Bacillus pumilus: one gene and its partner. The protein of the gene in region 2 binds, or shares a complex with, the protein of the main gene of each other region. Links are inferred from orthologs where the notes say so. Each region holds a gene or a part of one and is shown on either strand. Other genes may lie near its edges. The genes, in order: GPS65_RS04310 and GPS65_RS01050.

The links.
Region 1: the proteins of GPS65_RS01050 (region 2) and GPS65_RS04310 are in contact, whole or in part, in an NMR structure (PDB 2LRK), measured with the Escherichia coli proteins. The link is inferred for Bacillus pumilus from one-to-one orthologs.

Annotation. Positions count from the first base shown.
Region 1 is NZ_CP047089.1:861,160-867,512, forward strand. What follows is about bases 1,551-4,233. They hold GPS65_RS04310 (HPr family phosphocarrier protein), read right to left. Parts: upstream 3,180-4,233; coding sequence 2,922-3,179; downstream 1,551-2,921. Other genes in these bases: GPS65_RS04300 (ribonuclease), read left to right, coding at 1,649-2,089; GPS65_RS04305 (arylamine N-acetyltransferase family protein), read right to left, coding at 2,136-2,882; whiA (DNA-binding protein WhiA), read right to left, coding at 3,206-4,156; GPS65_RS04320 (gluconeogenesis factor YvcK family protein), read right to left, coding at 4,174-4,233. Also shown: GPS65_RS04295 (2-hydroxyacid dehydrogenase), read left to right, coding at 439-1,410; more of GPS65_RS04320, read right to left, coding at 4,234-5,133; RNase adapter RapZ, read right to left, coding at 5,134-6,021; GPS65_RS04330 (8-oxo-dGTP diphosphatase), read right to left, coding at 6,061-6,353.
Region 2 is NZ_CP047089.1:223,814-230,335, forward strand. Bases 1,400-4,251 are described here. They hold GPS65_RS01050 (PTS lactose/cellobiose transporter subunit IIA), read left to right. Parts: upstream 1,400-2,588; coding sequence 2,589-2,915; downstream 2,916-4,251. Other genes in these bases: celB (PTS cellobiose transporter subunit IIC), read left to right, coding at 1,400-2,562; GPS65_RS01055 (6-phospho-beta-glucosidase), read left to right, coding at 2,912-4,240. Outside these bases: GPS65_RS01035 (BglG family transcription antiterminator), read left to right, coding at 1-773; GPS65_RS01040 (PTS sugar transporter subunit IIB), read left to right, coding at 893-1,198; more of celB, read left to right, coding at 1,213-1,399; GPS65_RS01060 (hypothetical protein), read left to right, coding at 4,359-4,757; GPS65_RS01065 (branched-chain amino acid aminotransferase), read right to left, coding at 5,076-6,167. UniProt on the Escherichia coli protein: The phosphoenolpyruvate-dependent sugar phosphotransferase system (sugar PTS), a major carbohydrate active transport system, catalyzes the phosphorylation of incoming sugar substrates concomitantly with their translocation across the cell membrane.

The DNA of each region.
Region 1 (6,353 bases), 640 kb from region 2 along the record:
AAACGATGAGAAGACTTGTGATCATTTTCTATCATTTACGATTCATCGCAAGAGGGGCGCGGCATTCCTTTCAATCTATCGTTCTCTGATCGCCAAAAGACGATGAAATGGTTTAGTAGAAAACAACCTTCCCGTTTAATATGTTTCAAATATAATCATTTTTCTATCAAAAAATCTCGATCTATTTTCCAGTTTGTTAGATAATCTCTCAGAAAAACAAGCTTTTTCATATGTCACATCTCCCATTAGCTGATTTCCATATAAGTAAAAAATGCATCAGATGGCATATGAATATACCTTTTCACTAAGAAACTGTCTCTCTTTTCCGTTATTTTAGTATATTAAATATTGAGCAGATAACCTTCAAACGTGTTCAACCGAAATGGTTGCTTTATAATAAAAGGAGCAAGATGATCATGTGAAAGGAGCGAGTTGACATTGACACCACACATTTTTGTCGCCAAACCATTACCCGCCTCATTTGAGGAATTACTAAAGGAACACTGTACATACGAGGTGTGGCAATCCAAAGACCCCATTCCAAAAGATATTTTGTTTCAAAAACTGCAGCATGCTGATGGTCTTTTAACGTCTGGAACGAAAATCGATCAAGAGCTATTAGATCACGCTCCCAAACTTAAGGTAGTGAGCAATAACTCTGTTGGCTATGACAATTTCGATATAGAAGTGATGAGGCAAAGAGGCGTAATTGGGACGCACACGCCCCATACACTCGACCATACTGTCGCAGACCTTGCATTTTCACTCATTCTTTCCTCTGCACGAAGAATTGCCGAGCTTGATCGTTTTATCCGTGAGGGGAATTGGACGAAATTTGTACAGGAAGAAGATATTTTTGGCATCGATGTCCATCATCAATCGCTTGGCATTATTGGCATGGGACGAATCGGAGAGCAAGTCGCCAAACGAGCTGCTCATGGTTTTGATATGAATGTCCTGTATCATAACCGCAGCCGGAATGAAAAGGCTGAATCAGCATATGGCGCTTTATATTGCACACTTGATGACTTGTTAAAACAAGCTGATATCATTGTCTTGATTACACCGCTGACCGATGAAACGTATCATATGATTGGCGAACGAGAATTGAAGTTAATGAAGCAAACGGCTTTATTTGTAAACATCTCCCGCGGGAAAACAGTGGATGAAAAAAGCCTCATTCAAGCACTTCAAGAGGGATGGATTAAAGGTGCAGGTCTTGATGTGTTTGAACAGGAACCGCTTCAGGAGAATCATCCTTTCAAAGAAATGAACAATGTCACCCTTGTCCCTCACATCGGTTCCGCTACTGAAACAACACGGGATCTTATGCTGAAACGAGCCATTCATAATGTGATTCATGGAATTGATGGCAAAGCCCCTATAGATATTGTGAAAGAGCTTGCTTGATTTTAATCGGAAAAGACGCAGAATTAAGAGCTGCGTCTTTTTCTTTATTTCATCAGAAGGGTATCAGGAGAAAAGCCTCATTTTAGCAAAGATCCTGTTTCTTTACATTTCCTTCATGTTCGGGTGCTATAATATGAGGTAGACAAGCATCAAGAGGACAGCTTCCGATTTCCTTAATAGGAGGATGAAGATGAAAAAAATCAGTTCGGTTTTTACTATGTTTGCTCTGATCGCTGCTATTCTGTTTTCTGGTTTTATTCCGCAGCAAGCCTATGCTGAAACACCACTTACACCGACCGCCACAAATGAAACAGCTTCTATTCAACTGACATCAGATGTCCATACTCTTGCCGTCATTAATACGTTTGATGGTGTAGCCGATTATTTGATTCGCTACAAACGACTGCCCGATAACTACATCACAAAATCACAAGCAAGTGCCCTTGGTTGGGTGGCGTCAAAGGGAAATCTAGCAGAGGTTGCCCCAGGCAAAAGCATTGGTGGAGATGTTTTCTCTAACCGGGAGGGGCGTCTTCCTTCAGCAAGCGGACGCACATGGCGTGAAGCAGATATCAACTACGTCTCAGGCTTCCGCAATGCTGACCGCCTCGTGTATTCAAGTGACTGGCTCATTTACAAAACAACAGACCATTACGCAACATTCACACGTATTCGATAATCAATCAAAAAAACAGCCCATTTGACGCAGGGCTGTTTTTTTAATGCTACTTCGGCAACAGGGTTTTCACATATTCGTCAAAAGGAAGGGGTAGCGGTTTTTTCGACACTTCTTCGTGTTCATGTGTGGTGACATGTTCCTCCGTGACAATGACACGTCCTGTTGGTGTAAGCTTTGAAGCAAGCGGTCTTTTGTTAAAAGGAGAGGCTTCATTTTCATAAATCTCCTGTCTCATTTGGACCAATGTAGGCTCGCTCACCTCTTGCAATGTGAATGCGTAGCCTATTTCAGCGCCTTCTCCTCTATCTAATTGGAGAAGATGTGTCCCTTTTTCGGTTTCCTCCTCTTTGACTCGAAACCGAATAGACGCTCCTTTGATCCATTCTTCCGTAAAAGGTACAGGCTGGAGAGGTAAATTCACACCAAAACCCGCATCAATCAGATACCGTTCGTTGTGATGATTCAACGTCATGGCTACATGTGTACCATCAATTGCCCATGCTCCTGCTTCCTTGTTATACACAGTCCCTTGAACGAGCTGTACAGCAAGTCCTGTCTCTTTTAACACATAATATAAAAGAGGATTGAGATCGTAACAAAGACCTCCTCTGTTTCCTTCAATAAGATGCTGATTCAACCCTTCTTGATTCAGGGCATAGGATTGTTTGTTCAGCACAGATCTATTTTCAAATGGAAAGGTGTAGGCCATCTTTTTTAATAAAGCAGGTAGGTCATCAAAGGTGATGGACTGTCCTTCGTATCCGATTTTCTGTAAAAATGCTGATTGCATCATGTTCATTCCCTTCTAAAAAAACTGAGTCTATGAAGAGACTCAGTTTTCTTGATTGATAAAATCCGTTAACGCATCAATGGCTTCTTGTTCATCTGCACCATCTGCTATCAGTGTAACAGTGACCCCAGAGCTGATCGCAAGGCTCATGAGACCCATAATGCTCTTCGCATTGACTCTTTTTCCGTCCTTCTCTAGAAAAATTTCAGCCCCAAAGCGATTCGCTTCCTGTACAAACAAAGCAGCGGGACGAGCCTGCAAGCCTGTTTTCAACTGGATGGTGACCGTTTTTTCCACCATATGATCTGCCTCCCTTTTTCATTCTCCTATTTGAGTGTAACAGCTTGTCCGTTTCGTAATTGTTCTGCAATTTGATCTAGCTTTCTTAAGCGGTGATTAATGCCTGATTTGCTGATCTTACCGCTTTCCACCATTTCTCCCAGTTCCTTTAGCGTGACCTCTTGATAGTCGACTCTTAGCTTTGCAATTTCACGCAGCTTATCTGGCAGGGCATCAAGTCCAATTTTTTCATCAATGAATTGAATGTTTTCGACCTGACGGAGCGATGCACCAATCGTTTTATTCAAGTTTGCTGTTTCACAATTGACGAGCCGGTTCACGGAGTTCCGCATATCACGGACGATCCGAACGTCTTCGAAGCGAAGAAGTGAATTATGCGCACCTACAACACTTAAGAATTCAGTGATTTTTTCGGCTTCTTTCATATATGTGATGTAGCCTTTTTTCCGCTCAAGTGTTTTACTGTTGAGATGAAATTGGTTCATCAACTCACAAAGGGCATCATTGTGTTCTTTATAGAGTGAAAAAATCTCAAGGTGATAGGAAGACGTTTCTGGGTTATTCACAGAACCGCCTGCTAAAAAAGCACCTCTCATATACGAGCGCTTACAGCATCTTTTCTTTACAAGCTCTTCTGAAATATTACGCTCAAATACAAATTGTTCACCTAATATTTTCAAATCCTCTAAAATGGTTTTCGCTCGTTCTACCAGTCTGACAATATACACATTATTCTTTTTTAATCTCATTTTCTTACGAACGAGCAACTCGACTGTGACATCATATTTCTTTTTTAGCAGCGTATAAATCCGCCTTGCGATCGCTGCGTTCTCCGTCTGTATATCTAGAATTAATTTTCGATTAGAGAAAGATAATGAACCGTTCATACGGATGAGGGCAGAAAGCTCTGCTTTTGTGCAGCAGTCCTTCACGTCCAGATTAGTCAGCTCTTTTTTTGTTTCGGATGCAAATGACATCCTTGCCACCCCCATTCCTATTTTTTCTTATGCAGCAGGTCGACAAGCAGCGCGGCTACTTTCAGCGTGTCGTGACGAATCACATGCTGGTCATATGTAATAATTTCCCCAGGGATGACTTCCAGTCCCATTGCCTTGAGTACATCTGTGTCGAACTGTACAGGCTGTGCCTGTTCTTCTGCATATTTTGCTTTGATCTCTTCTGGAATTTCTTTATTGTTCACAAAAATGGTATCAATAAATGGACGAACCATATGATCGTTTAATGCTTGCACATGATCAGCTGCACTGTAGGAAAGCGTTTCCCCTGGCTGCGTCATGACATTGCAAATATACACTTTTTTCGCCTTTGAGCGAATGACCTCTTCACCAATATGCGGTACAAGCAAGTTTGGCAAGATACTTGTATACAAGCTGCCTGGTCCAATCACAATCAAATCCGCTTCACGAATGACTTGAATCGATTCTGGGAGCGGCTCAATCGTATCAGGTGTGAGGAACACTCGTTTAATTCGCTCACCGTAGGTTGGGATTTTTGATTCTCCTGTTACCACTTGCCCATTTTCTAATTCAGCGTGTAGAACAACACTTGAATTCGCTGCTGGCAAGACTTTTCCTCTCACATTTAAGACCTTGCTCATTTCTGTGACGGCATGAAAAAAATCACCGGTTATATTTGTCATGGCCGCAAGAATGAGGTTGCCAAGAGAGTGACCTGTTAAGTCATTCCCTTTGTTAAAACGGTGCTGAAATAAGTCTTCTACAAGCGGTTCAACATCAGAGAGAGCTGCAAGGACATTTCGAATATCGCCTGGAGGCGGAATATTCAAATCATGGCGCAGTCTGCCTGAACTGCCTCCGTCATCAGCAACCGTTACAATAGCGGTAATGTCCACTGGCTTTGTTTTTAGCCCTCTGAGCAAAACAGATAAGCCAGTGCCCCCGCCAAGAATGACCACCTTTGGAAGTGTCGTCATCTATTTTCTACTTCTCTTTTCAATGTCCCGGTGAGTGACATGAGTGTAGTAGTCATTTTTAAAATACTCCGATAAGTAGTTCGCTAGCGTCACTGATCGGTGCTGTCCACCTGTACAGCCAATAGCGATCACAAGCTGACTTTTTCCTTCCCGTTTATAGGACGGAAGCATAAAGCTGAGAAGATCAATTAATTTCTCTGTGAATTTTTGTGTCTCGCTCCATTTCATTACATAGGAGCGCACTTCTTCATCGTTTCCAGTCTGTGGACGCATGCTCTCAATATAGTAAGGATTCGGCAGGAATCTTACATCAAATACAAGATCAGCATCAATCGGCAGACCGTATTTAAAACCGAAGGACATCACATTCACTGTAAACACCTGTCCTTGGCTTGTGGCAAAGTGCGCGACAATTTTTTCTCGAAGCTGTTTTGGCTTTAAATCCGATGTATCAAAAATCATCTGAGCTCGGCCTTTTAACTCTTCTAACAGATCGCGTTCCATCGCGATTCCTTCGAGCGGCAAACCTGTTGTCGCAAGAGGATGCGAACGTCTCGTTTCTTTGTATCTTGAGACAAGCACCTTATCGTTTGCATCTAGAAATAATATCCTTGGTGTGATCCAACCAAGATCACTCATTTCATCTAAGGCTGCAATTAAGCTGTCAAAGAATTCACGTCCTCGCAAATCCATCACAAGGGCAACCTTGCTCATCTTCGAATTCGATTCCTTCATGAGTTCTAGGAATTTAGGTAAAAGTGATGGCGGCAAGTTATCTACACAGAAGTACCCTAAATCTTCAAAGCTTTGAATGGCAACGGTTTTCCCCGCACCTGACATTCCAGTAATAATCACAAGCTGAATATCTTCTTGTTTGTGTGTATTCATGCCTGCTTCCTCTCCTTCTTTATAAAAACGGTTCATGTATTAGTCTCCTTGAGGATCTAACCGATAAGCAATCAATTCAAAATCAGGTGTATACGTAAAAGTACCATGCAGAAGTCCTTTTCCCTTTAGCATGAAATCAAGAATATGGGAATCTCCTGGCGCCATCGGTAAATGCGGCACATCCTTTGCTTCATGCCACTTTAAAATGCCTTCCTCTGACTCTGTCACGTTTTTTCCAGTAAATGAATCTGCCATAAAGGTGAACATCATCCACTCTTGAACGATTTGATCGCCTTCTTTTATGATAAAGGTAAAAACACCTTTTAACTGAG
Region 2 (6,522 bases):
TTCATTTTGGTGCGGCTTTAGAGCGAAGAAAAATGGAGATTCCGCCGAAGCGATGTCTCATTGTTTGTGCATCTGGTGCAGGGAGTGCGAGGTTGCTGCAGGATCGATTGCGGTCACAATTTGGGTCAAAGTTGACAATCTTAGGCACAGCAGAGCTTTATTCGCTTCCGCATGTCTCTTTACATGCCCTTGATTTGATTATTACAACGGTCCCGATTCAGATGGATATCCCGATTCCCGTCATACAAGTCAATACTATTTTGGGAGGCGGCGACTTTTTAAAAATTGAAGAAGCCCTGACGAGTGAAACAAGGGTGACATTGGCCTCTCAATATATGAAAAAGGAATTGGTCTTTACAAAGCGTGCCTTTCAAACAAAGGAAGAGGTCATCGCCTTTCTTACAAAAAAAGTCATCGATATGGGATTAGCACCAGCAGAGCTTACACCTTCTGTGATGGAAAGAGAAGAGGCTGCTCCTACATCCTTCGGGCATTATACAGCCATTCCGCACCCAATGACGCCGCTGACAGAAGAGACGTTTTGGGCGATCTGTACACTAGAAAAACCGATTATATGGGGAGAGAAAAAAGTTCAATTTGTCTGCTTGCTTTGTGTCGAAAAAGAGAATGCAAAAGACTTAAAAGGGATGTACCGTCTACTGGGTGAGCTTGTGCACAATGTGAAATTCATTCAGCACCTCATCGCCTGTGATACATTTGAAGACATGCTCGATATCATGTATAAGAAAGCTCCTTCGTACAAGAATTCATAGTGTGATCTTAACTTTTTCCGCTTCCTAAAGGAAAAAGTATAGGTGTTTATGAAAGCGGTTTCATAATATGATGAGTGTGTAAAGAAAAGCTACACACTTTCAAAAGGGGGCGTTTACACATGAACATCTTATTGGTATGTGCAGCAGGTATGTCTACAAGCTTACTAGTTACAAAAATGGAGAAAAGCGCGCAAGAACAAGGAAAAGACTATCGTATTTGGGCAGTATCCGGAGATTCAGCAAAAAATCATATTGATCAAGCCGATGTGCTTTTATTAGGACCACAGGTTCGATATTTATTACCACAAATGAAAAAGCTAGGAGAAGAAAAAAGTATTCCAGTCGACGTCATCAATACCGTGCATTACGGCGTATGTAATGGGGCTGAGGTTTTAAAATCTGCTGAACAGTTAGTGAACGGATAAAGGGGGCGGAAGGGATGAATGGATTCAACCGATTTCTAGAAGAGAAGGTCATGCCGTTTGCAGGGAAGATTGCCGCTCAAAGACATTTACAAGCATTGCGTGACGGAATTGTTTTAACCATGCCTCTCATTATTGTCGGTTCACTGTTTCTCATTTTAGCCAACCTTCCGATTCCAGGATACAGCGATTTTATGGCAAGTATCTTCGGAGCAGAATGGGCCACGAAACTATCCTACCCTGTGAATGCAACCTTTGACATTATGGCACTTGTTGCAACCTTCGGGATTGCCTACAGGTTAGCTGAAAAGTATGCAGTGGATGCCCTATCATCTGGTGCGATCGCTGTTGCAGCTTTCCTTTTGGCGACACCCTATCAAGTTCCTTTCACACCTGAAGGCTCAACAGAAGCCATCTTAGTAGGTGGGGGAATTCCAGTCACATTGATGGGCAGTAAAGGGTTATTCGTTGCCATGATTATTGCTATGCTTTCAACTGAAATTTACCGATTCATCGTCCAGCGGAATATCGTCATTAAGATGCCTGATGGTGTACCGCCAGCAGTGAGTAAATCGTTTATCGCACTTATACCAGGTTTTGTGGTCATCACGCTGATCTGGGTCGCTAGACTTTTGATTGAGATGACACCATTTGAAAGTATTCATAATATCATCACGGTCTTAATTGGCACACCGCTTTCCATTCTTGGTGGAAGCTTAGGCGGTAGTATTGTCGCCATGGGCGTGCAAATGCTTCTCTGGGCTTGCGGTATTCATGGAGCAACCATTGTCGGCGGCGTCATGGGACCAATTTGGCTCGGTGCGATGGATGAGAACCGTCTCGCATTCCAAGCAGGAGAAGTGCTGCCAAATATCTTCACAGCGCAGTTCTTTGAAATCTTTATCAATGTCGGCGGAAGCGGTGCAACGCTTGCCTTGGTGCTGACGATGATCTTACGTGCCAGAAGTAAGCAAATGAAACAGCTTGGCCGACTTGCCATTGGGCCAGCTATCTTTAACATCAACGAACCGATCATTTTCGGAATGCCGATTGTCATGAACCCAATGCTTTTGATTCCGTTTATCCTTACGCCAATCATGATGATCATTACCACATATATCGGAATGAGCACAGGGCTTGTCGCGAAACCGGCGGGGATTGCGGTCCCATGGACGATGCCGCCTATTATTTCAGGCTATCTCGCCACAGGAGGCAAAATCTCTGGTGCTGTCATGCAGCTGATTAACTTGGCGTTGTCATTCGCTTTATACTACCCATTCTTTAGAATGTGGGATAAGCAGAAATTGAAAGAAGAAAGTGAACTAGAAACAAAAGCCACAACTGATGAAAATGTCGTCAACATGTAATAGAGGAAACAAGGGGGATGCGGCCGATGGAAATGGAACAAATTGTGTTTCAACTCATCTTACACGGCGGGAATGGCAGAAGCTCAGCGATGGAGGCCATTACATGTGCAAAGCAAGGAAACTTTGATGAGGCGAAGCTAAAATTGCAGGAAGCACAAGACGCGTTAAATGAGGCGCATCACGCACAAACAGAGCTGATCCAAGGAGAAATTAGAGGAGAAAAGACCGACATCAGTCTCTTAATGATCCATGCACAGGATCATCTCATGAACGCAATGACTGTCAAGGAGCTTGCGGCGGAAATCATCGAGCTCCATGAAAAAATGAAGCAACTCGGAGGTGTCAATTCATGAAAGAAGGAATCAAAATTGTCACAATAGGCGGAGGATCGAGCTATACGCCTGAGCTTGTCGAAGGATTTATCAAACGGTATCATGAATTGCCAGTAAAGGAATTATGGCTAGTGGATATTGAAGCGGGTCAGGAAAAGTTAAACATTGTGGGTGCTCTTGCGAAACGCATGGTCGAAAAAGCAGGGCTACCGATTGAAGTACACCTGACGCTTGACCGCAGGGAGGCCCTGAAGGACGCAGATTTTGTGACAACACAATTTCGTGTAGGGTTGCTTGAAGCACGTGCAAAGGATGAGAGAATCCCGCTGAAATACGGCGTCATCGGTCAGGAAACGAACGGACCAGGCGGTTTATTTAAAGGTCTTCGAACCATTCCAGTGATTCTCGACATCGTGAAGGATATGGAAGAGCTTTGTCCAGATGCATGGCTTGTGAATTTTACAAATCCAGCAGGGATGGTCACAGAAGCTGTGCTGCGCTATACGAATCTAAAAAAAGTAGTCGGACTATGCAATGTTCCAATTGGGATAAAAATGGGGATTGCCAAGGCGCTTGAGGTGGATGTTGAACGGATCGAGGTACAGTTCGCAGGCCTCAACCACATGGTTTATGGATTAGACGTGTATTTAGACGGGGTCAGCATTATGGATCAAGTGCTCGATGAATTAGGAAATCCGAATAGTCAGTGGTCTATGAAGAACATTGAAGCGAAAAACTGGGAACCTTCTTTTGTGAAAGGCTTAGGAGTCATCCCATGCCCGTATCACCGCTATTACTATAAAACAAAAGATATGCTGGAAGAAGAGCAAAAGGCAGCCCAAGAAAAAGGAACAAGAGCAGAGGTTGTGTTGCAGGTCGAGCACGAATTATTTGAGCTCTATAAAGATCCCGATTTATCAATTAAACCTCCGCAACTCGAAAAAAGAGGCGGGGCGTACTACAGTGATGCGGCATGTAACTTAATCAGCTCCATCTATAATGATAAGCATGACATCCAACCAGTCAATACAGTGAACAGAGGGGCCATTGCCAGCATTCCGGCTGATTCAGCGGTTGAAGTGAACTGTATCATCACCAAGGATGGACCAAAACCAATTGCGACGGGTGATCTGCCTGTAGCTGTGAGAGGGCTCGTTCAACAAATCAAATCATTTGAGCGTGTGGCAGCAGAAGCGGCAGTCACAGGAGATTACGAGACGGCTCTTGTAGCAATGACGATCAATCCGCTTGTCCCATCTGACGAAATTGCAAAGCAAATTTTAGATGAAATGCTCGAAGCGCATCGTGAATATTTACCGCAATTCTTCAAATCAGTTAAAGCATAAAACAAATGGCCCCTTTATGGGGTCGTTTTTTTATCATTGCACCATATAGAAATTCAAAAAAGAAGTGTATGATAGTAAAAAACAACATGTATGGCTTCAAAGAAAGGACGGTTTGAGTATGGTTGCAATTGGTTTAATGCTTTACGGCTTTGTCGTTCAACCTCTGTTGAGTTATGGCACAGTGGTCTTGTTTTTGTATGGCATCATCGCTTCATTTATTGGTCTTATTCGTCATAGACAGTATGTGTGGATTTATGTTCTTCGCCTGCTCGTTTGTTTTACCATTCCAGTAACCAACCTGTTGATGTATTTCGCCACAATTGGTGGAGATGAAAGAGACTTTGATTTTCAGCCGATGCCGTTTGTTTATTATCTTGTTTTTATCATAGAAATTATCATCGTCTTTTTACCAGAGATCTTTTTACTGATCGAAAAAAAGAGGAGCATCAAATGGAAACAGTGGATATATGCAGGGGCGATTGTGGGTGTATCTGTCTTGTTTTGGTGTACGATTTGATAGAAGGCTGACTGGATATCTAAGGCTATTTCGTCTTTTTGCCACGTAACCTCTTTCGTCTAACCTTTACAAAAGTAATAGAAAGAACAAGGATAGAAATTCCGAGAAACTTAAATAGAACACGGGTGTGAAACGGTGAATCGTCGAAACCAGTAGCGACGATCATTGAACCGATACAGATCCCAATGAACGCTAGTAGATAAGTAAAAAACATACCATCACTCTCCTTAATCATATGTATTTACCATTATAAGGTATATTGGAGAGGTGAATAAACAAAAAAAGAACCCTTCATGATTGAAAGGTTCTTTTACATGTTTAAGCTTGTTTGACGACCGAGTCGACTTCTACTGTCCAGCCGAAGATATCTGGTTGTGTGCCTTTTTGAATACCAGTAATGGCTTCATACAATTTCTTTGATACTTCACCTGTTTGACCATCTTGAATCACATATGGCTGATCGTGATAAATTAATTCCCCGACAGGAGAGATGACGGCCGCCGTTCCAGTTCCAAAGATTTCTTCAAGCTCACCTGATTGATGTGCTTCAATTAACTCATCAATCGAAATTTTACGCTCTGTCACTGGAATTCCCCAATGTTTTAATAGCTCAAGTACAGAGTTACGGGTGATGCCTTCTAAAATGCTGCCGTTCAATTCAGGCGTCACGATTTCCCCATTGATCTTAAAGAAGATATTCATACTTCCGACTTCTTCAATATACTTCTTCTCAACACCATCAAGCCAAAGAACTTGTGAAAAACCTTTCGTTTCAGCCACTTGCTGTGCCTTAAGGCTTGAGGCGTAGTTTCCAGCTGTTTTGGCATTTCCTGTTCCGCCTTTAACGGCACGGACAAACTCGTTTTCAACGGCAATTTTGACTGGATGGATGCCTTCTTTATAGTAAGATCCCACTGGAGATAGGATAATCAGCAGCTTATACGTGCTTGACGGTGCAACGCCTAAATACGGCTCAGTGGAAATAATGAATGGACGGATATACAAGGAAGTGCCCTCTGCATCAGGTACCCAATCCTTATCAATGCGAATGAGTTCATTTAAGCCCTCTAAAACCGTTTCTGTATCAATTTGCGGGATACACAGGCGGTCATTGGATCTGTTTAAGCGCTCCATGTTCTTTTCCGGACGGAATAAGAGAATTTTCTGATCCTCGGAAACATAAGCCTTCAAGCCTTCAAAAACAGATTGCCCATAATGGTAGACCATCGAAGCTGGGTCCATTGGAATGGCCTGATAAGGGATAATTCTTGGGTCATACCAGCCTTGATCAATGGAATAATCCATCACAAACATGTGATCTGTGAAGATTTTTCCGAATTCAAGTTGATCAGATTGAGGTTTTGGTTTTTTTGTTGAACTAAGTTCAACGCGGATGGGTTGTTTTGGCATCGTAAATCTCCTTGCTGTTTGATTATTTGAAAATTCTAATAATATGAAATAATTATGATTCTATTCTATACCTTCACAAAATATTAGCAATAGGTTTTCTGGAATTCAGACAAGAAAAATCTGTTAAAGCGCTTTCCTTCTCTCTGCCGTCAGTCTGCCTCATGTCACCCCTTTTTAATAAAGAAATAAAATCCAAATACATTATTAACTGATTAATCTGACAATTTAAAAGCGGATAAATTTCCTGTAAGATATTCTTTCAACCATACACCTTTTGACCAGTACATTGCAAGGGGCATTCTCATATTTTAATCCTCTTTTTTTTAACCGATAAAGAAAATAGAAGTGAAAGGAG